DNA from 4 places in the Streptomyces sp. NPDC055189 genome. Region 4 is predicted to be linked to each of the others. Evidence: riboswitches for the same ligand, from Rfam matches in the RefSeq annotation. Region 4 holds a riboswitch; each other region holds the start of a gene.
The links. Region 4 has a riboswitch for cyclic di-AMP ahead of ACWFR3_RS42130 (M23 family metallopeptidase). Riboswitches for the same ligand answer to the same signal wherever they lie in the genome.
Positions count from the first base shown of each region.

Region 1 (5,041 bases), on a different contig from region 4:
ACAGGATCAGGCCCGTGCCCATGCCGAGCACCACGTCGCCGTAGGAGTCCCGCCCGGGCTCCGCGTAGGCGGCGGAAGCGAAGGACGCCCACAGGCCGAGCGCGCACCCGAGGAAGGACGTCAGGAGCCAGCAGAGGCTGAGGCCGGGGGAGCGCAGAGCGGAGTCCGACGCCGGGTGGCTGTCCAGGGCCAGCCAGCTTTCGGTGAGTTCGCGGGCCTTCCGGTCGCCGCGGATGCCGACGACGATGCCGAACACCGAGGGAGCCAGGGCCCCGAGGCCCAGGACCGCGCAGAGCGGGCCCATGACGAACGCCACCGGGTTGCGTTCCTCGATCATCTCCAACGGCACCGTCAGGAGAGCCCAGCCGATCACGCAGCCGAGCGCGAACAGCCAGAGCAGCAGGATCCGGTGCACCCCCAGGCTCCGCCTGCGCAGCTCTTCGAGCGCCCTGCCACGGTCGTACAGCAGCGCGTTCCGGTCCGGCCAAGTGCGCAGGTAGGCAGGCGGCGGAGGCGGCGGGAGCGTACGACGGGGCATGGCCCTGACAGTACCTGCGGGGCCACGCGGCCTGTCAGGCCACCCGCGCCCTCTCACGCCAGCCGTGAGCCCTGCTCAGGCCACCCGCGCCGCCCCCGCGAACGGCATCTGGCTGATCGGCGCGAGGCGTACCGGCGCGCTCGGGTTCGGGGCGTGGATCATCTGGCCGTTGCCCACATAGATCCCGACGTGACTGATGCCCTGGTAGAAGAAGACCAGGTCTCCGGGCCGCAGTTGAGAACGCGGGACCCGTTCTCCCTCGGCGATCTGCGCGTACGTCGTGCGCGGCAGGGCGACTCCCGCGGACCGGTAGGCAGCCTGGGTGAGCCCCGAGCAGTCGAAGGCGTTCGGGCCGGTGGCGCCCCACACGTACGGGCTGCCGAGCGCCTTGTAGGCGTACGAGACGGCCGCCGAGGCGCGGGCGTTGGGGGCCTTGCCGGGGCCGTTCGGGGAGCCGTCGCGGCCGGCCGCACGCGAGACCCTGTCCTGACCGCCGTCGCCCGCGAGCTCCGCACGCTGGTCGCCGGTGAGCTGTGACAGGAGCCCCTTGGCCGTGTCGAGCTTTGCGGTGACGGTCTTCTTGTGCCTCTTCAGCTCCGCCTGGCGGGACTTGAGGTGCGTGAGTGTGTCGTCGGCCTCGGTGTGCAGCTGGTCGAGCTCCTGGAGCTGCTTCCGCACACCGGAGACGGCCGATGCCTGGCGGCTGTCGGCCCGGTCGGCGAGCGCGGCACGCTCGAGGTACTGGTCGGGGTCGGAGGAGAGCGCGAGCTGGACGGCGGGGTCGATGCCACCGCTGCGGTACTGCGCGGCAGCTATCGAACCCAGGCCCTCGCGCGCCGAGTTGAGCTTCTCCGTCTTGCGGGCCGCCTCGTCACGCAGCTCGCCCAGGGACTTCTCGGCGTTCTCGGACTTCTCCTTGGCGCCGTTGTACTTCTCGGTGGCGATCTCCGCCTCGCGGTAGAGCGCGTCGACCTTCGATTTGACCTCGGCCGGGCTGAGCCGTGGATCCGCGTGTCCCGTGCCGTCGAAGGCGGTGGCCGTGGCGGCCCCGGCAAGGGCGATGGTGGCGGCGGTGCGGGCCGTATGGCCACTGAGCGAGCGCTGTCTGGGCTTGCGGTGCGCTGCCACGAAGGGGGGCTCCTTAAGGTTCCGGCGGCGGACCGCACAGGGGAGCGGTCCGCCGCCGGATTCTCGGCGGTGGTGGCCGACTGCCGCCCCTGGTGCGGGCGGCGGTGGGGAGCCGGTCACCTGACGAAGGACGCTAAACCTCGCCGTCACGGCTTGGTGACGGATTGTGCGCAACTGACGCAAGTGTGCCGCCGGTGTCCGTATATGACCGCACGATCCGCCGGGCCGGATCCCCTTCGCGCGGGTGCGTGACCGATGCGGCGCTTGCGGCCCACCTGACTGCGGAGTGGTGATATGCCCCGGCTAGGCTCCGGAGCCATGGACGTTCTCACCCATCTCTTCGTCGGTCTGCACATCATCGGCATCGCCTCGCTCCTGGGCGGCTTCCTCACCCAGATGAAGCAGATGGGCCAGGGCACGGCACGCTTCAACCCGGCGATGCTGCACGGCGCGCTGACGATGCTCGTCACGGGCGTCATCCTGGTGGGCCTCAACCAGGCGGACGACAACCCGGTCAACAACCTCAAGATCGGCATCAAGATGGCCGTGCTGATCGTGATCCTCGCGCTGGTCTACGTGAAGCGGGACGAGGAGAAGGTGGACAAGGGGATGTTCGGCGCCGTCGGGCTGCTGACCGTCGTGAACATCTTCATCGCGGTGCTGTGGACCTGATCCCGCCCGACTCGCAGATCACGGAAACGGCCCTCCACGCGCGCGTGGAGGGCCGTTTTCCGTGAGTGATGGTCGTGACCGTCAGGCGGGCCGCACCACGCTGTGGATCGGCATGTAGTAGATCGACTCGGTGCGGACGTTCGCACCCGGCTTCGGGGCGTGGATCATCTTGCCGTCGCCGATGTAGATCCCGACGTGGCTGATGTCGTCGTAGAAGAAGACCAGGTCACCCGGCTTGGCGTCGGCGGTCTTCACGGTCGTGCCGACCTTCACCTGGTCCCACGTCGTACGCGGCAGGGAGATCCCCGCGGCCTTCCACGCGTCCTGGGTGAGCCCGGAGCAGTCGTAGGAGTCGGGTCCTGTGGCGCCCCACACGTACGGCTTGCCGATCTGCGCCTCCGCGAAGTTGATGACCTTCGCGGCCTTCGTCGCGTAACCGCTGTCCGTGTCACCGGAGCCGGAACCCGTGCCCGAGCCAGTGCCCGAGCCGGTGTCGGAGCCCGAGTCGGGGGTCTCCTTGTTCTTCTCGCGCTCCTCGGCCGCGGCCTCTTCCGCCGCCTTGCGCTTGGCCTCCGCCTCGGCCTCCTGCTTGCGGGCCAGCTCGGCGGCCTTGCGCTTGGCCGCCTCGTCCTTCTTCTTCTCGATCGCCGCGAGCCGCGCCTTCTCCTCGGCCGTCAGCTCCGAGAGCATCGTGCGCGCCTGGCCCAGCTTCTTCTGGACCGTCTGCTTGCTCGTCTTGAGGTCGTCCCGTGAGTCGCTCAGCGTCTGAAGGCTCTTGGCGGCCTTCGTGCGCTGCTTCGTCGCGGCGGCCTGCTTCGTCTGGTAGTCGTCGACCGCCTTCTTCTGGCGCGCGGTCAGCCGGTCCGACAGGTGATTCTGGTCGAAGTACCCCTGCGGGTCGTCGGCCAGCATCATCGTGGCCGTCTCGGAGACGGCGCCGGTGCGGTACTGCGCCGCGGCGAAGGAGCCCAGCTCCTGGCGGGCCTCGTTCAGCTTGTCGGTGCGCTCGGCCACATCATCGAGCAGGGTGTCGACCTTTTTGCGCTGTTTGTCGGTGCGCTCCTTGGCCGAGTTGTACTTCTGCGTGGCCACGCCCGCCTGGTGGTAGAGATCGTCGACCTTCTTCTGGACCTCTTCGAGGCTGGGCTTCTGCGGTGCGGACGGCGCCGCCTGCGCGCTCTGTGACAGCAGGGCCACGGAGGTGAGGGCCGCCGTCGTGATGCCGATGGCGGGAGTGGCGCGTAGGGCGGCAATGCGGTTCCGCGGCTTGCGGTGCGACGCCAAGGGAGGCGACTCCTTCCGTAGACCGCCTACCGGGTTAGCTGTCGGGTTCGGGCGGGTGGTTCCGGAAGGTTGCCCTACAGTCCCGTACTGCGTACGGGACCGATTCACCCCAAGTTCATCGTGGGTCCCCGGCTCCGAGGAGATCGAACTCGGCGGAGGCCACCCGTTCCCGGCGGGGTTCGCCGGTGGGAGTACGAGCAGCCCGCGCAGCACGCTAGCCAACTCGTGTGGTCCGTGTGAAGGTTGATGTTCGATATGCCCGATACATTTTCGTTACTTTACGAAGCTCTTGACGCGGGCACGTCGCGCTGAAGCGGAGAGTGATCGTCCGCGGGCAGGGCGTAGCCGGAGTGACGTGGCCGGAACCCGGAGCGGGTTGTCAGTGCGGCCGCCTAGACTCGGGAGGCGATGAGCAGCCTCTTTGATGACAGCTTCCTGGCGGACCTCAAGCCCTCGCGGGCTTCGGAGGAAGAGCCCCCGCCGCCGCCCGAGGACAACACTCCGGAGTCAATCCCGGATGATCTGTTCGACGGGAAGTTCGACGCGCCCACACCGCGGGACGCGCACTACCGAGGCGGGGCACCGCGCCCCGTGCTCGACCCGGCGGCCCTGCTCGACGGGCTGAACGAGAACCAGCGCGCGGCCGTCGTGCACGCGGACTCCCCGCTGCTCATCGTCGCGGGCGCGGGCTCCGGCAAGACCCGGGTCCTCACGCACCGCATCGCTCATCTCCTGGCCGAGCGGCACGTGCACCCGGGGCAGATCCTGGCGATCACGTTCACGAACAAGGCCGCGGGCGAGATGAAGGAGCGCGTCGAGCAGCTCGTCGGGCCGCGCGCCAACGCCATGTGGGTGTCGACCTTCCACAGCGCGTGCGTGCGCATACTGCGCCGCGAGTCGAAGACGATCGGCTTCACCTCCTCCTTCTCGATCTACGACGCCGCCGACTCCAAGCGTCTGATGGCGCTGGTCTGCCGCGACCTGGACATCGACCCGAAGAAGTTCCCGCCGAAGTCCTTCAGCGCCAAGATCTCGAACCTGAAGAACGAGCTGATCGACGAGGAGGAATTCGCGGGCCGGGCCTCCGACGGCTTCGAGAAGACGCTCGCCCAGGCGTACGCGATGTACCAGCAGCGCCTCCGCGAGGCGAACGCCCTCGACTTCGACGACCTGATCATGACGACGGTCAACATGTTCCGCGCGTTCCCGGACGTCGCCGAGCACTACCGCCGCCGCTTCCGGCACGTCATGGTCGACGAGTACCAGGACACCAACCACGCCCAGTACGCCCTGGTGCGCGAGCTGGTCGGCCCCTCCGGAGGCGAGGGTGACGACCCCGCCGAGCTGTGCGTCGTGGGCGACGCGGACCAGTCGATCTACGCCTTCCGCGGCGCCACGATCCGCAACATCCTCCAGTTC
Region 1 is NZ_JBSGSG010000013.1:112,398-117,438, forward strand. It holds gene ACWFR3_RS12875 (hypothetical protein) at 1-538, opposite strand, end outside; gene ACWFR3_RS12880 (NlpC/P60 family protein) at 614-1,666, opposite strand; gene ACWFR3_RS12885 (hypothetical protein) at 1,985-2,338, shown strand; gene ACWFR3_RS12890 (NlpC/P60 family protein) at 2,420-3,622, opposite strand; cyclic di-AMP (ydaO/yuaA leader) riboswitch at 3,631-3,787, opposite strand; gene ACWFR3_RS12895 (ATP-dependent DNA helicase) at 4,031-5,041, shown strand, end outside.
Region 1: it holds a riboswitch for cyclic di-AMP, as region 4 does, so the genes downstream of both, ACWFR3_RS12890 (NlpC/P60 family protein) here and ACWFR3_RS42130 (M23 family metallopeptidase) in region 4, are expected to answer to the same signal.

Region 2 (5,041 bases), on a different contig from region 4:
CCATGATCTGGCGGTACATGGCGTCCCGGGCGTCGATCCACCGGGCAAGGTCGGCGGGAAGGCCGCGCTGGCGTGCCATGCGCACCATGCGCTCGACCGCCACCCAGGACATGAGCCGCGAGTAGGTGTGCCGCTGGCGGCCGGCGCGGGTCTCCCAGATCGACTCGTCCTTGCTGTCCCAGTTCTCCAGGAGCCATTCGATGATCTCCGTCAGGTCCTCCCACGCCGTGTGGGAGATGCCCGTCCCGTACTTGTTGAACAGGTAGATGGAGTCGACCAGTTCGCCGTAGACATCGAGCTGCAGCTGACGGGCGGCGGCATTACCCACACGCACCGGCGCGGAGCCGCAGTACCCCTCGAGGTGGGTGAGTTCGCGCTCCGGCAGCTCCGCGTCACCGTCGATGGTGTACATCGCGCGCAGCGGACCCGGCTCCTCGTCCGTGCCGGTCCGGGCCAGACACCGCGTCAGCCACCCGACGAACGCCTCGGCCTCGTCGGTGAAGCCCAGGCGCTGCAGTGCGTAGAGCGAGAAGGCGGCGTCGCGGATCCACACGTAGCGGTAGTCCCAGTTGCGTTCGCCGCCGATGCGCTCCGGCAGCCCCAGGGTGGGCGCCGCGATGATCGCGCCCGTGGGCTCGTGGGTCAGGAGCTTGAGGGTCAGGGCGGAGCGGTGCACCATCTCACGCCATCGCCCCTGATAGGTCGACCGCTTCAGCCAGCCGCGCCAGAAACCGACCGTACCGTCGAACAGTTCGTCGGCCTCCCCCGGATCCAGCGGACCGGCAGACCTCTCCTGCCCCGCGCTCTCGCCGACGTCCAGGACGAACAAGGCCTGGCTGCCCTCGTCGAGCTCGAACTCGCCGTGGGCCTCATCCTCCTGAGCGGACAGGGGGACATCGCTGCGCAGCACGAGAGTCAGGTCCTCGGAGATGAAGCGGACCTCGCCCTGCCCGGTCACGGTGCGGTGGCGGGCGCGCCCGTAATCCAGGCTCGGAGCGATCCGGGCGCGCATGCGCATGCGGCCGCGCACGGCCACCACGCGCCGCACGAGCCGCTGGTGGTGCTGCTCGTCGTGGGGGCGCAGGATGGGCATGAAGTCCTGCACCTCCACCATGCCCTCCTCGGTGAGGAAGCGCGTGATGAGGATGGCGCTGTCGGGCACGTAGAACTGCTGGCGGGAGGCTGTCGCGCACAGCGGCGACAGTTCCCAGACCCCGCCCCGCTCCGCGTCCAGGAGCGCCCCGAAAATGCTGGGGGAATCGAACCGCGGCGCACAGAACCAGTCGATGCGCCCGTCGGTCCCCACCAGGGCGGCGCCACGCAGATCCCCGATCAGGCCGTGCTCGGCGATGGGCAGATACGGCCGGTGTTCCGCGTCCTGGTAGTCCACGCCTGAGCCTTCCGCCCGCATTGAAACCGGGGGCCACCGTACAGCGCCGCTCTGCCGTAACTGCGGATACTGGCGGGTGTTTCACGATTTTCGGCGGTGCGCGGAGGAGGCCCCCGGCCGCTCCTGCGGCGGCGCGACCGAACGCCTTACGGGGCGTCGGGCGGGATCTCGTTACGTCGACGCGCGAATTTCCGTCCCCGGGAAGGGAGTTACGGGAATCAGCTGCCAGGGGGCAAGAATTGCTGATGCACAGACGTGAATTGAATGTTGATATGCCGTCACATCCAGGATGCGGTCCGATTCTGCTGATAGCGCGCGCACTGCGGTAGCGCTGCGGACTCAAGGCAGGGCATCCCAAACAGCCCCCACCGCATGCCCGTCGCCTCTCACCGCCATCGCCATCGCCATCGCCAGCCTCCTGTCGGCCCATGCCGCCGAGAAGAGAAGGCGCGGCGGGGCGACATCGACAGTACGCCGATATGCCCGCTTTGATACGTAAAGCGAACTACCTTTATGTCCACTTTTGCACTGCGAAACAACTTTTCATGCCATTAAAGGCATACGCTTACCGACGTCCGCCTTACCGAATGTTCGGCCCAATTAAGGCGACCCTGCGCGTGCTCGATTCAGTGAATTGGGTCACGCCGCCGACCGCGGCCCCAGGGAAGCCGTTGCGCATACTTCCGTTGCGCGCGGCGAAAGTTGGCCTTTTTGATCAATGAGAGCGAAAGATCCTTATCGCCGAGGAATGATCTCGGACATTGCCTATGCGAATTCGTGTCTTGTTCCCTCCCGGCTTTCTCGCTTAATGTCAAAGTCAATCCGGATGGAACGCCGAATCCTGCCGCTGTCCGGAAACCCTTCCCACCCACACACTCACGCACGGCAGGAGCGGGGGACCCAGGTAAGCCGCCGATCCGGATTCCGGAACGGCTCGGGGTGAAGTCGCATTCGCAGTGCGACCGGACATCTCCCGTCCGAACCCGACAGCTCACCTCGCAGGCGACGGAGAGGAATTCGTCATGCCTGCAAAGGGTAAGCACCGCCGCCCCAAGTCCAGCTCGCTCAACCGCAACATCGCCGCCGCAGGCGCGGGCGGGGCCGTGCTCGTCCTCCCGGTGCTGGGCGCGACCACCGCGAGCGCGGCGCCGGCCGCCGCAGCCGTCAAGCCCGCCGCAGCCCCCAAGACCTACGTCGTCGCCGCAGGTGACTCCCTCGCCAAGATCGCTCGGGAGCACACCGTGAACGGCAGCTGGAAGAAGCTGTACGAGGACAACCGCAGCGCCCTCGGCAACGACCCGAAGCTGATCCAGCCCGGAGTCAAGCTCACCCTCGACGAGAAGGCCCCGGCCCAGCGGGCGGACCGCTCCGAGCGGTCGGACACGCTCTCCGCCAAGCCCGCCGCCGCCAAGACCTACACCAACAACCTGGACGGCTGGATCAAGGAGTCGCTCGACGTCCTGGCCCAGCACGGCATCCCCGGCACCTACGAAGGCATCCACCGCAACATCATGCGCGAGTCCTCCGGCAACCCCCAGGTCACCAACAACTGGGACTCCAACGCTGTGGCCGGAACGCCGTCCAAGGGACTCCTGCAGGTCATCGACCCCACCTTCGAGGCCTACCACGTGCCCGGCACGTCGACCGACAGCTTCGACCCCGTCGCCAACATCACCGCTGCGTGCAACTACGCGGCCGACCGGTACGGCTCGATCGACAACGTGAACGGCCCGTACTAGACCGACCCCGTTCCATCCGCTGTGAGCCCCGGCACACCATGTGTCCGGGGCTCCGGCCGTTGTGAGGGGATGCGGGCCCGCCGTTCCAGGGCCTTGGCGACGACCTGCCCCAGCGGCGCGTCGGGGAACTTCTTCCAGGACTTCGGCCGCCGTCGGGCCAGCCTCTGCTCGATCGCGTCGGCACCGGCATCGGCGTCGGCCGTGTCGCGGGAGCGGCCTCCCTGCGTGAGAGCGAGATGTTCGAGCCGCCGGTTCGCGCTGTTGGACGCCCGCTTGTTCCGGCGGATGCTCTTGCGGGAGCTCTTGTCGTTCTCGCCGTAGGCGTTGCGCCGGTCCTTCCGGTAGCTCAGCCGCTTCTTCTCCTGCGGGGACTTCCGCCGCACGGTCCGGCTCCTCTCTTCTCGCTCCAGCCGGAAGGCTAGCCAGACCGGTGCCCCGGGTGCGACCGGTTTGCTGCTCTGCACGAAGGCGAAGACCAGGGGCTTTTGACGGTACGTCAGACTGGTGCGAGCCGAGGCGTCCAGCGCATCCCGGCTGTCAGTGCCGACTGCAACACTGCTCCGCATGACCCAACCGAGTCCGAAAGCGGACCTTCTCCGATACCTGCAAGACGGACGCGACACCCTGCTGTGGAAACTCGACGGGCTCTCGGAGTACGACATCCGCCGCCCGCTGACTCCCACGGGGACGAACCTGCTGGGGCTGGTCAAGCATGTCGCCGGCGTGGAACTGGGATACTTCGGCGACACGTTCGGGCGGCCGTTCTTCGACGAGGCGCCGCCGTCCTGGTGGTACACGCGGGACCCAGAACTCAACTCGGACATGTGGGCGGCCGCGGACGAGTCGCGAGAAGACATCGTGCGGCTGTACCACCAGGCGTGGGAGCACTCCGACAGCACAATCGCGATGCTGCCGCTCGATGCGACCGGCCACGTCCCGTGGTGGCCCGAGGAGCGCAGTGAAGTGACACTGCACCACATTCTGGTGCGCGTGATCACCGATACTCAGCGGCATGCCGGGCACGCCGACATCGTGCGGGAGTTCATCGACGGCTCCGTCGGATACCTGCAGAACAACGACAGCCTGCCGCCGGGCGACCAGGCGTGGTGGCAGGACCACCGGAGCCGACTGGAGCGCGTGGCGCGGGAAGCCGGCAAGGACTGACGCTGCCCTGCTGCCACCGGCACCGCGCAGCCGATGCACAGGTCCACGCGGCAGCGCCAGTTCTCCGTGTGAGCAAGAACGGCCCCGGAATCCGTCTCCCGGCAAGGAGGCCACGCGCTGCTTGCTCCCCTAGGCTCAAGCGCGCAAGAGCCCGGCCGGACAACCCGGCGGCCGAGCCCCGGCCCGCGCACAACGCCCGCATGCCGTACGCAGTCCCCTCCCGCGCAGCCCGCAGACCCTTCTCGAACGGAGCCGACATGGAGTATCCGGACCCCTCCGCCGTACCCGCGGATCTGCGGGAGGCCATCGTCGCGCACGGCTCGCTCAACATCTTCTGGATGGTGATGCACTCGCCGAACCTGGCGCCGGGCCTGCTGGGGCTCGGAGACTCGATCCTGCAGCACAACTCATTGCCGGACACCCTGCGCGAACTCGCCATCGTGCGGGTCGGCTACGCCTACGAAGCGGCCTACGAGGTCCACCACCACGAGAGGATCTCGCAACTGGTGGGACTGGGCCCGGAAGTACTCGCGGCCGCCGAAACCGGCTCCGCCGACAAGCTCTCCGGCCCCGAAGCCTCCGTCCTGGCCGCCACGGACCAGCTCCTCGAGCGGCACACCCTGGATGAGACCACACGGGCCGAACTGCTGGGGTTCCTGACGGTCAACCAGCTCGCGGATCTCGTCATGACCGTGGGTTTCTACCAACTCATCTGCAACTTCCTCAACGCCTTCGAGGTGACGCTGGA
Region 2 is NZ_JBSGSG010000145.1:2,759-7,799, forward strand. It holds gene ACWFR3_RS45260 (glycoside hydrolase family 15 protein) at 1-1,411, opposite strand, end outside; cyclic di-AMP (ydaO/yuaA leader) riboswitch at 2,246-2,410, shown strand; gene ACWFR3_RS45265 (LysM peptidoglycan-binding domain-containing protein) at 2,413-3,129, shown strand; gene ACWFR3_RS45270 (hypothetical protein) at 3,126-3,512, opposite strand; gene ACWFR3_RS45275 (DinB family protein) at 3,694-4,293, shown strand; gene ACWFR3_RS45280 (carboxymuconolactone decarboxylase family protein) at 4,551-5,041, shown strand, end outside.
Region 2: it holds a riboswitch for cyclic di-AMP, as region 4 does, so the genes downstream of both, ACWFR3_RS45265 (LysM peptidoglycan-binding domain-containing protein) here and ACWFR3_RS42130 (M23 family metallopeptidase) in region 4, are expected to answer to the same signal.

Region 3 (5,041 bases), on a different contig from region 4:
GTACGCCTCCAGCAGCAGGCGTACGTCGGCGGCCTTGGCCCCGCTACGCCCCGTCTCGATCCGGCTGACCTTCGACTGATGCCAGCCGACCCGGTCCGCCGCCTGGCCACTGGTGAGCCCGGCCTGCGTGCGCAGCGCTCGAAGCTCGGCACCGAGTTTCCGGCGGCGCACCGCGGGACCGTACCGCATGTCCGTCTCCTTCCCGACGGAGCCTCTTCCCCGGCCTCCGCCGGCCGCTCACCGGCGACAGTAGAGGAAGCGTCGGCCCCGCGCCCAAATACGGTCTTCCGTAGCAGAGTTCACCGCTTCGAGCGACAGATATATGCACATCTTGATGGATGACCACCTGTGAGGGGCCCGGGAGTGGCAGGCTGGCGCGAAGCACCATTCCGGGACTGTCCTCGTGCCTTCCGCTACGAGTCGGAGCCGAGCCCCGGTGGGAAAGGGACACGTCGCCATGGCCGACCTTCAGGAAGCATCCGTCACCCTGCCGAGCGATCCTGCCTCGGTCTCCGCGGCCCGGAAGTACGTCTCGAACGTCCTCGCGGAATGGGGTCTGCCGGACGACACGGAAGTGGCCGACACGATCCGGCTCATCGTCTCCGAACTCGCCACGAACGCCGTCCAGCACACCCGCGGCCAGTCGCCCACCTTCACGGTGGACATCGAACTGGACCGCGAGGAACAACTGCGCATCGGTGTCACCGACAGCCACCCCCGCTACCCCAAGCGGCTGCCCGCCGCCGTCCAGCAGGACAACGGCCGCGGCCTGGTGATCATCCGCTGGCTGACCATGGAGTGCGGCGGCCGTCTCTCGGTCACGCCCACCCCCGAGGGCGGCAAGACGGTCTGGATCGCGCTGCCGTGGACCGCGCAGGTCCGCGGCGACGCGGCGACCCCGGCCTGGCCCTCAACCCGCTGAGCGCCCGAAGGCGCCCCTGAGCAGCGCCCGGAAGGTGTCCGCCGCGGGATGCGACTCGTCGGTGCGGTGGACGACCGAGATCGTACGGCGCAGATTCCCCGGCTCAAGCGCCCGCACCCCCACCGGCATCACCGCGGTCCGCGCGACCATCTCCGGTACGACGGCGATGCCGAGGCCGGAGCTGACCAGCGCGCACACCAGGGCGTAGTTCGGGGTCTCCACCAGGACCGAGGGCGTCGCTCCGGCCGCCACGAGCGCGGACTCCACGGCCCGGCGGGGCCGATGCGCCGGCGCCATGCTGATCAGCGGGTGACCGGCGAGCTCGCTCAGGGGCAGCCGTGCCGGGGCGCTGGCGAGCGCGTGGCCGGGCGAGGTCACCAGGACCAGTTCCTCGACCAGGACCGGCTCCGCGGTCACGGACGCGGGCAGCGGCACCGGTTCCATCGGCTCGTACGTGTGCGTGAGGGCCAGATCGACCTCGCCCGCCGCCACGGCCGCGACGCCGAGCGGCGGTTCATAGCCCCGTACCGTCAGATCGATGTCCGGATGGGCGCGGCGGAACGCGGTCAGCGCGGGCGGCACCAGATGGATCCCGGCGCTGGTGAAGGTGCCCACGCTCAGCCTGCCGCCGGACAGCCCCGCGAGCCGGGCCAGTTCGTGCCGGGCCTGCTCCATCTCGTCCAGGACCCGGCGCGCCCGGGCGAGCAGCAACTCGCCAGCGCCGGTGAGACGTGCCCCGCGGTGATGCCGTACCAGAAGTGCGGTGCCCGCCTCGCGTTCGAGCTTGGCCAGCTGCTGGGAGAGGGCGGGCACGGTGTAGCCGAGGCGCTCGGCGGCACGGGTGATCGACCCGGCCTCGGAGACCGCCACCAGTGCGGCCAGCCGTGTCGGGTCGTACATGGTCTCTCCCGGTGCAGGGGGCCGACGGGCGGTGGGACCGCGTGGCGCTGTCCGTCGGCGTGGGGCTAAACGCCTGCTTTAGGCAGAGTCAGGATATTGCACATACCTGCTGAAGGCAGAAGAACGGCAGGCTGGGTGCCATGGACGCAGAACTGGTCGCCTTCACCGGGGTCGCCGCGGGCATGGTCGCCATACCGGGCGCCGATTTCGCGGTGGTGGTGCGCAACGCGCTGGCCTCCCGCCGCGCCGGAGTCGTCTGCGCCGTCGGTGTCGCGGGCGGGCTCGTGCTGCACACGGCGCTCGCGGTGGCCGGGGTCGCGGCGGTCCTCGCGGCGGTGCCCACGCTCTTTCGGGCGCTGCAGATCGCGGGCGGGGCCTACGTGCTCCATCTCGGCTACCGGGCGCTGCGGTCGGCGGCGCGTCCGCTCCGGGACTTCGCCGCCACACACGGCGGGGGCGGCGAGCCGACGGCGGTCGGGGGCAGCCTGCGGCAGGGCTTTCTGACCAACGCCCTCAACCCCAAGGCGCCCATCACCTTCCTCAGCGTGCTGCCCCAGTTCGTGCCCGCGGGCAGCCCCGCGATGCCAAGGACCCTGCTGCTGGCGTCCATCATCGTGGCCCTGGCCCTGGTGTGGTTCCCGGTCGTCGCGCTCCTGGTGGACCGCCTCGGCCGGCGGCTGCGCAAACCGCGCGTGGCCCGCGCCATCGAGGGCGGCACCGGGGTCGTGCTCAGCGCGCTCGGCCTGGTGCTCCTCACCGAGGCGCTGCTCGGCTGACATCGTCCGGCGTGGCCTATTCGCTGTCCCTGTCCGCCGCGCGACGCACCAGGAGCGGGAGCAGGCCCCACAGGCCCGCGCACACCACCAGCGTGCCCGCGCTCGCGATGATCCCGCCGGTCCTGCCCACCGCCACGTCGACGACCAGGAGCACGGCACCGGCGACCGCGAACACCAGGACCACCAGGCCGAACCCGGCGAGGCGGGACGAGACCCGCACGATCCGCGGTTTGGCCTGCCGCCCGAACAGTGACCTGTGCACGGCGGCCGGTGCCGTGAACAGCGCCGCGGCGAGGACGGCGAGCAGCAGCGTGCTGACGTACGTGGCGCGCTGCACCGTGTCGAGCGACGGGAAGCGCTCGGTGAAGGCGAGCGTCAACAGGAACGCGAAGAGGATCTGCACCCCGGCCTGTGTGACGCGCAGCTCCTGGAGGATCTCCGAGAAGTTGCGGTCGGCGCGTTCGAAGGTCGTCTCGTTGCGCGACGGCTCGCCCGCAGCGGTGGAGCTGTTGTTTTCGGCCATGGCGCACGAGTATCCGCGTCGACGCTCTCCACGCCTGACGGACGCGCCGGTCAAAACGCCCGACGGGGGCCGGTCGAGCGGTGGCGGTGAGGCCGCCACCGTCCGACAGCCGTAGATCGGTGACGGGTGATCAGCGCACCCTGCCGTACCAGACGCTCTTGGTCCAGATCTTCTCGAGCCGCACCACGGTGTTCGACTTCGGGGCGTGCCAGATCCGGCCCTTACCGGCGTAGATGCCGACGTGGTACACGTTCCGGCCGGAGTGGAAGAAGACCAGGTCGCCGCGTTCGCGCTTGGACGCGGAGATGTGACGGGTCTTGTTGTACTGCTGTGCGGCGGTGCGTGGCAGCTTCTTGCCCGCGCGCTTGAACGAGTAGAGGGTCAGGCCCGAGCAGTCGAACCGATGTGGACCCGTCGACCCGTAGCGGTACGGAGAGCCCTTCTTCGAGGCAGCGATCTTGAGCGCTTTGGTCGCGTGCGTCGCGGCCTCGGCCTCCGACGTGAGTCCCGGAGCCGCCAGCGTGCCGCCTACGACGGCGAGCGTGAGGGCGGATACCGAACCGGCCCTGGTGAGCAGCGACGGAACATGATTCAGCGCAGTCATGCGCAACCCTTCGTCAGCCGCCTGTGAAGGATGACCTGTCGGATTCGGGCTGGCGAAGTTGCCCGGCCGCGATGTGCGGCTTCACCCCAAGGGTCGGCGTCCGGACCTTCCGGACCGACCCGTCATGCCTGGGTCCTCCACTCCTGCCGATGCACCGATGTCGACCGGTCATCCGGGCGGCGGCAGGACTCGGCGTCCGCCCGGATCGCCCCGCCGCTGTGGCGGGGGCTTGTCGTCGGAAGGGATCTTGACCCGCCAAGTGGTCAAATTCCGAGCCGAAACGGCGTTTTGTGAACCTCCTCACGACTGAACCGTTCGGGTGGACAGGGTCGGATCCGGGATCGGACCAAGGGGTCCGAGCATCGTTCGACCAGCACCGGAACGAAGAATTCCGGCCCACGCGTACGCATCTGACGCAACCGAAGACGGCTCGAAAGACTACGAATGTCTACGCCGAACGAGGTAGCCCGTTTGGTTCGTTTGGAATCGGGTCCGGACGGTTCGGGGGTCAGGGCCGTGGTGACGGGGGCTCAGGACGCCTGCGGAGGCGGCACGGTGACCCGCCCGGCTCGCCGCTCCCCGTCAAGCACGCGCAGCGCCCTGGCCAGCGTCGGCGCGTGCACGGCGCTCTCGCCGCGCTGGTGCATGAGCGTCAGCGCGTCCCGCAGGGCTGTCGCGCTGCCGACCAGGGCCTGGGCGGCGCGCAGTCCGCCATAGGTGTCCGATGCGCGGGCGGGGTTGATCCGGCCCACCAGGTCGACCACTTCGAGATACCGGTCGATTAACTCGCCCTCGGCGCGGGTGAGTGCGGGCAACGGGGGGAGTTCGGGCGGCAGCACCGGCGGTTCACCCCGCTTCCGGGGTGTTGGGACGCGGGGCGTCGAGGTGCGGGGTGTCGAGGGATGACTTGCGGTTCGCGATGATCCGGTCCACCAGGCCGTACTCGACGGCCTCGGGGGCGCTGAGGATCTTGTCGCGCTCGATGTCGGCGGCGACGCGCTGGGGGCTCCGGCCCGTGTGCCGGACGAGCAGCTCTGCCAACTGCGTTCGGGTGCGCAGGAGTTCGTCGGCCTGAATCGCCAGATCGGTCGTCTGGCCGTGGATCGGCTCGGCGAGCGACGGCTGATGGATCAGCACCCGGGCACCGGGCAGCGCGCACCGCTTGCCGGGGGTGCCCGCGGCCAGCAGGACGGCGGCCGCCGAAGCTGCCTGGCCCAGGCAGACCGTCTCCACGTCGCAGGTGACGAACTGGATCGTGTCGTAGATCGCCGTCATGGCGCTGAACGAGCCGCCGGGGGAGTTGATGTAGAGCGAGA
Region 3 is NZ_JBSGSG010000072.1:22,358-27,398, reverse strand. It holds gene ACWFR3_RS35175 (helix-turn-helix domain-containing protein) at 1-189, opposite strand, end outside; gene ACWFR3_RS35170 (ATP-binding protein) at 458-922, shown strand; gene ACWFR3_RS35165 (LysR family transcriptional regulator) at 911-1,822, opposite strand; gene ACWFR3_RS35160 (LysE family translocator) at 1,963-2,598, shown strand; gene ACWFR3_RS35155 (DUF6328 family protein) at 2,615-3,121, opposite strand; gene ACWFR3_RS35150 (C40 family peptidase) at 3,252-3,725, opposite strand; cyclic di-AMP (ydaO/yuaA leader) riboswitch at 3,729-3,892, opposite strand; gene ACWFR3_RS35145 (hypothetical protein) at 4,256-4,564, opposite strand; gene ACWFR3_RS35140 (ATP-dependent Clp protease proteolytic subunit) at 4,572-5,041, opposite strand, start outside.
Region 3: it holds a riboswitch for cyclic di-AMP, as region 4 does, so the genes downstream of both, ACWFR3_RS35150 (C40 family peptidase) here and ACWFR3_RS42130 (M23 family metallopeptidase) in region 4, are expected to answer to the same signal.

Region 4 (5,041 bases):
GCAACTGGGATCTCCTGATGGCCGACGCGACCATCAACATGGCGGTCTTCCTCGACGACCACGAGTCCTTCGAGAAGGCCGTGACGCATTTCAGGACCCGCGTTCCCGCCTACTTCTATCTGAAGTCGGACGGGCCGCTGCCCGTGTCGCCCGCGAACAGCGGCATCAACACACCGGAGAAACTCCGGAAGTACTGGTTCGGGCAGCAGACTTTCGCCGACGGGATCTCCCAGGAGACCTGCCGGAACTTCAAACACGCCAGCTACTCCCTCGCGGCCACCGCGCACATCGCCGAGACCGCCTGGCATCAGGGCGTGGATCTGTACGGCGAGGTCAAGGAGCGGCTGCTCGCCGCGCTCGAATTCCACTCCAAGTACCAGCTGGGCGCGAAGGCGCCCCAGTGGCTGTGCGGCGGCAAGGTGCAGCGGGACATGGGGCCCGACACCGAGGTGGGCCTCAATCACCTGCGGGAGCGGCTGAAGCTTGACCTGCCGGAGACGGAGCGGTTCACGCGAAAACAGCGGCCCGAGGGGACGGACGGCCTGTTCGTGGCGTGGGAGACGCTGACGCATGCCGGGAACGCGTGAGCGCCGATTCTCCACCGGTTCGCTTTCACTCCCCCTGATGGCGTAGAGTTGCATTCAACGGCGCGGGGTGGAGCAGCTCGGTAGCTCGCTGGGCTCATAACCCAGAGGTCGCAGGTTCAAATCCTGTCCCCGCTACTAAAGACCGAAGGCCCGGATCCAATGGATCCGGGCCTTCGGTGTTTCTGCGTCGGTGTTTCTGCTTCGCTGTGTCTGCTTCCGTGTTTCCGCGTGCAAAAGTGCCACCCGGTCGGCCCACACCGGTCGCCCCGCGCCGCAGCTCCGGGAACCCTGAATGAACGTGGTCATGGATCTGGTCCTGGCCGCGGAATTCGGCGGGAGAAACCGGTGGGGCAGCGAGGAGGAAACGGCGGCGGGGGCGCGGGCAGGTCCGTGCGCCGCGATCCCGTCAAGGGACCCCGCACGGGTTCCGGGAAGGGCTCCCGCATGGGTTCCGGCACCGGACGACCCCGAACGGGCTCCGGCACAGGCCCCGTCGTCAGGCACGAGCGGGCGTTCGTGCGGACCCTTCCGCTGCTGCTCATCGTCGTCGGGGTCGTCTACGACATCTCGACCCCGGCCGCGTTCACCGCGGCGCCCCTCTTCACCGCGGCGCCCCTCATCGCCGCCCCCCTCTACTCGCTGCTCGGCACCGTCCTCGTCGGCGTGGTCTCGTGCGCGACCGTCCACTTCCTGCACGTCAGGACCAACACCACCACCGACGTCGAAGCCGTCACCGAACTGCTCACGGTCCTCACCGTGGCCGTGCTCGCCGTCCTGATCAACCGCGTCGTGTGCCGCAGCGACGAACAACTCGCCTCCGCCCGCTCCATCGCCGAGGCCGCCCAGCGCGCCGTACTGCCGCAGCCGGATCCCCGGATCGGCGGGCTCGATGTCGCGGCGCGGTACGAGGCCGCGGAGGCCGACGCGTTCATCGGGGGTGATCTGTATGCCGTGCAGGACACCTCGCACGGCGTACGCGTCATCGTCGGCGACGTACGGGGCAAGGGCATGGGCGCGGTGGCGGCCGTCGCCGTGGTCATCGGGGCGTTCCGGGAGGCCGCCGAGCAGGAGGCCACCCTTGAGGCGGTGGCGCAGCGCCTCGAGCGCGCCCTCGCGCGTGAGGGCACGCGACGCGACGGGCTCGACGACTTCGAGGGGTTCACCACCGCCATCCTCGCGGAAATCCCGCACGGCGGTGGTCTCGTACGCCTCATCAACCGCGGGCACCCCGGGCCGCTCCTTCTGCACGGCGACGGACGGCTGTGCGTCCTGTCCGCGACCGAGCCCGCGCTGCCGCTGGGGATGGGGGAGCTGGGCGCCTGGCCGGACCGCGCGGACGAGTCGGAGTTCCCGCCGGGGGCGATGCTGCTGCTCTACACCGACGGGCTCTCCGAGGCGCGTGACCGACGGGGCGAGTTCTACGATCCGGCCGCCCGGCTCGGCGGCCGCATCTTCCCCGGACCCGATGGCCCGGACGCGCTCCTGTCGACGCTCACCGAGGAAGTGTGGCGGCACACCGGCGGCGGGACGACCGACGACATGGCGCTGCTCGCGGTGCGACGGCCGTCGGCGCCGGGGGACGGCGTCAGGTGACGGAGATCCGTGTCAGGTCACGTAGATCGATGTCACCGGCCGTGACTGAAGGACACCACTCCGCATAACAACTGACGTACTGTCAAGGAATTGTGAAGCTCCGGTGTGTGAAGAAGTGGCGTCAACTCGCCCCGTTCCGAACCCCCGTGTCCCGTTAAGTACAGGCCAATGCCGTTAACGATCAGTCGGAACGGCTTGGAATACGACCCCGCTGTCTATTAACGTTCGATAACGCAGCGCGGTCGTCCCAGCCGTCACTCGAGTCGGCTCCGCGCGCACGCGCCTAATCCCGAAAGGGAGCCGGGGAACCACTAATTGGGGTGAATCGGACATCCGTGCATCCGTGCCGGCTGTCCGTAGGAGACCTTCCTGCTCCGAACCCGTCAGCTAACCCGGTAGGCGAGAAGGAAGGAAAGGAGTGCGCCCCCGTGGCGTCCAACCGCCCTGCCCCCCAAGGCGCGTACGTACCGAATGACAACGATTTCGGTGGGTATGACGAAAATTCCTGGGAGGAATGGAATCCCACCGAGGAGTCCATCCGTCCCGTCCGCGGCAGGCACCGCGTCCACAAGCGGGGCGGTGGCGGGCTCGCCCGCAGCTCCACGGTTCTCGGCGTAGGCGTCATAGCCGCGGTCGGCGCGGGCGGCATAGCCACCGCGCAGGGCGGCAAGCCCCCGGTCTCCATCGAGATGCCGGACATGTCGGCCGTCACGGACTCGCTGCCGGAGGCCAAGTCGCTGCCCGGCGTGGGCTCTTTGATAGCCGGCGACTCGGACGACTCCGCCGCCGCGGACAACGGCGTGACGGTTGCCGCCGCTCCCCTGAGCGCAGCGGGCCTCAGCACCGCCGATGCCGAGCAGGGCAGCACGGACGCCGGCGAGGCACTGCGGGCGCGCATCATGGAGCAGGCGGAGAACCAGCAGGACCAGGCGGACGACGCGGTCCAGAAGGCGGCCGAAGAAGCCGCCGTGAAGCAGGCCGCCGAACAGGCCGCCGCCAAGCAGTCCGCGGCCGAGAAGAAGATCGCCGCCGAGAAGGCCGCCGCGAAGAAGAAGGCCGAGGCGGAGGCCAAGAAGAAGGCCGAGGCGGAGCGCCTGGCCAAGCTCGCGAAGAGCTACACACTGCCCGTCGGCTCGTACACGCTCACCGGCACCTTCGGCCAGCCCGGTTCCATGTGGTCCTCCGGCTACCACACCGGCCTGGACTTCGCGGCTCCGACGGGCACGCCCATCAAGGCCATCCACTCCGGCACCATCAAGGAGGCCGGCTGGGCGGGGGCGTACGGCTACCGCACGGTCCTCGAACTCGACGACGGCACCGAGCTCTGGTTCTGCCACCAGTCCTCGATGAGCGTCAGCGTCGGCCAGAAGGTCACCACCGGCGAGACCATCGGCCGCGTCGGCGCGACCGGCAACGTCACCGGCGCCCACCTCCACCTGGAGGTCCACCCGGGCGGCGACTCCACCGGGGTCGACCCGGCGGCGTGGCTGCGCGGCAAGGGCCAGTCGCTCTGAGATAGCCAGTAGCCCCGGAACTCCGGCGGTCCTGGCGACAACCCCCCGACGCCAGGGCTGCCGGTTCGGCGTGTGCCGGTTCGGCACCTCCCGGTTCGGCATGTCCCGGTTCTGCACGCCCGCCATCCGGGTGCCGCGGACCGGCCCAGCGGAATGCTGTGATCCGTATGGGCGTTGAGTCCCGTATGACTTCTCTCCGCAAGCTTGGCTCGTCCGACCTCGAGGTCTTCCCGCTCGCCCTCGGCGGCAACGTCTTCGGCTGGACGGCCGACGAGGCGCAGTCCTTCTCCGTGCTCGACGCCTACACCGCCGCCGGCGGCAACTTCATCGACACCGCCGACGTCTACTCGGCCTGGGTGGACGGCAACAAGGGCGGCGAGTCCGAGACCGTCATCGGCAACTGGCTCGCCGCGCGCGGCAACCGCTCCGACGTCGTGCTCGCCACCAAGGTCGGCGCCCACCCCGATTACAAGGGTCTCTCCGCCAACACCATCAAGGCCGGTGCCGAGGAGTCGCTGCGCCGTCTGCAGACCGACTACATCGACCTCTTCTACACGCACTACGACGACCCGACCGTCTCCGTCGAGGAGATCGTCGGCGCGCTCGACGACCTGGTGACGTCCGGCAAGGTGCGCGCCGTCGCCGCGTCGAACGTGACCCCCGAGCGCCTCCAGGAGTTCCTCGACTTCTCCGACCGCGAGGGCCTCGCGCGCTACGCGGCACTGCAGCCGCACTACAACCTCGTCTCGCGCGACACCTACGAGGGTTCGCTGCAGGAGGTCGCCTCGCGCTCGGGCCTGGCCGCCGTCCCGTACTACGCGCTCGCCTCCGGCTTCCTGACCGGCAAGTACCGTCCGGGCGCGCAGGTCGACAGCGCGCGGGCCGCGGGCGCGGGCAAGCACCTGGAGACCGAGCGGGGCCGACGGGTGCTCGCCGCGCTTGACGAGGTGGCCGAGGCCCGCGGCGCCGAGATCGCGACCGTGGCCCTTGCGTGGCTCGCGGCGCAGCCGACGGTGGCGGCGCCGATCGCGTCGGCCCGTACGGTCGAGCAGCTGCCCGCGCTGCTCGCGGTGGGGGAGCTCGAACTGACGGAGGCCGAGGTGTCGGCACTCACCGAGGCCTCCGCCTAGCCGCGGTAGGGGTTGTACGCGGGGTAGGGCATGGCCGGCTGGGCGTGCGGATATCCGTAGGGCTGTTGGTACGGCTGCGCGTAGGGCTGCTGGTACCCGTACGGCTGCGGGTGCTGGGGGTGCTGCGGGTATCCGTACGGCGGCGGCATCGGTACGAGCACCGGTGCCGTCGCGCGCGCCGCGTAGGCCAGGGCGGGCCGTGCCGCCTCGCGGCGCT
Region 4 is NZ_JBSGSG010000112.1:2,204-7,244, reverse strand. It holds gene ACWFR3_RS42145 (alginate lyase family protein) at 1-587, shown strand, start outside; tRNA gene ACWFR3_RS42140 (tRNA-Met) at 649-722, shown strand; gene ACWFR3_RS42135 (PP2C family protein-serine/threonine phosphatase) at 933-2,180, shown strand; cyclic di-AMP (ydaO/yuaA leader) riboswitch at 2,451-2,597, shown strand; gene ACWFR3_RS42130 (M23 family metallopeptidase) at 2,609-3,694, shown strand; gene ACWFR3_RS42125 (aldo/keto reductase) at 3,880-4,824, shown strand; gene ACWFR3_RS42120 (PrsW family intramembrane metalloprotease) at 4,821-5,041, opposite strand, start outside.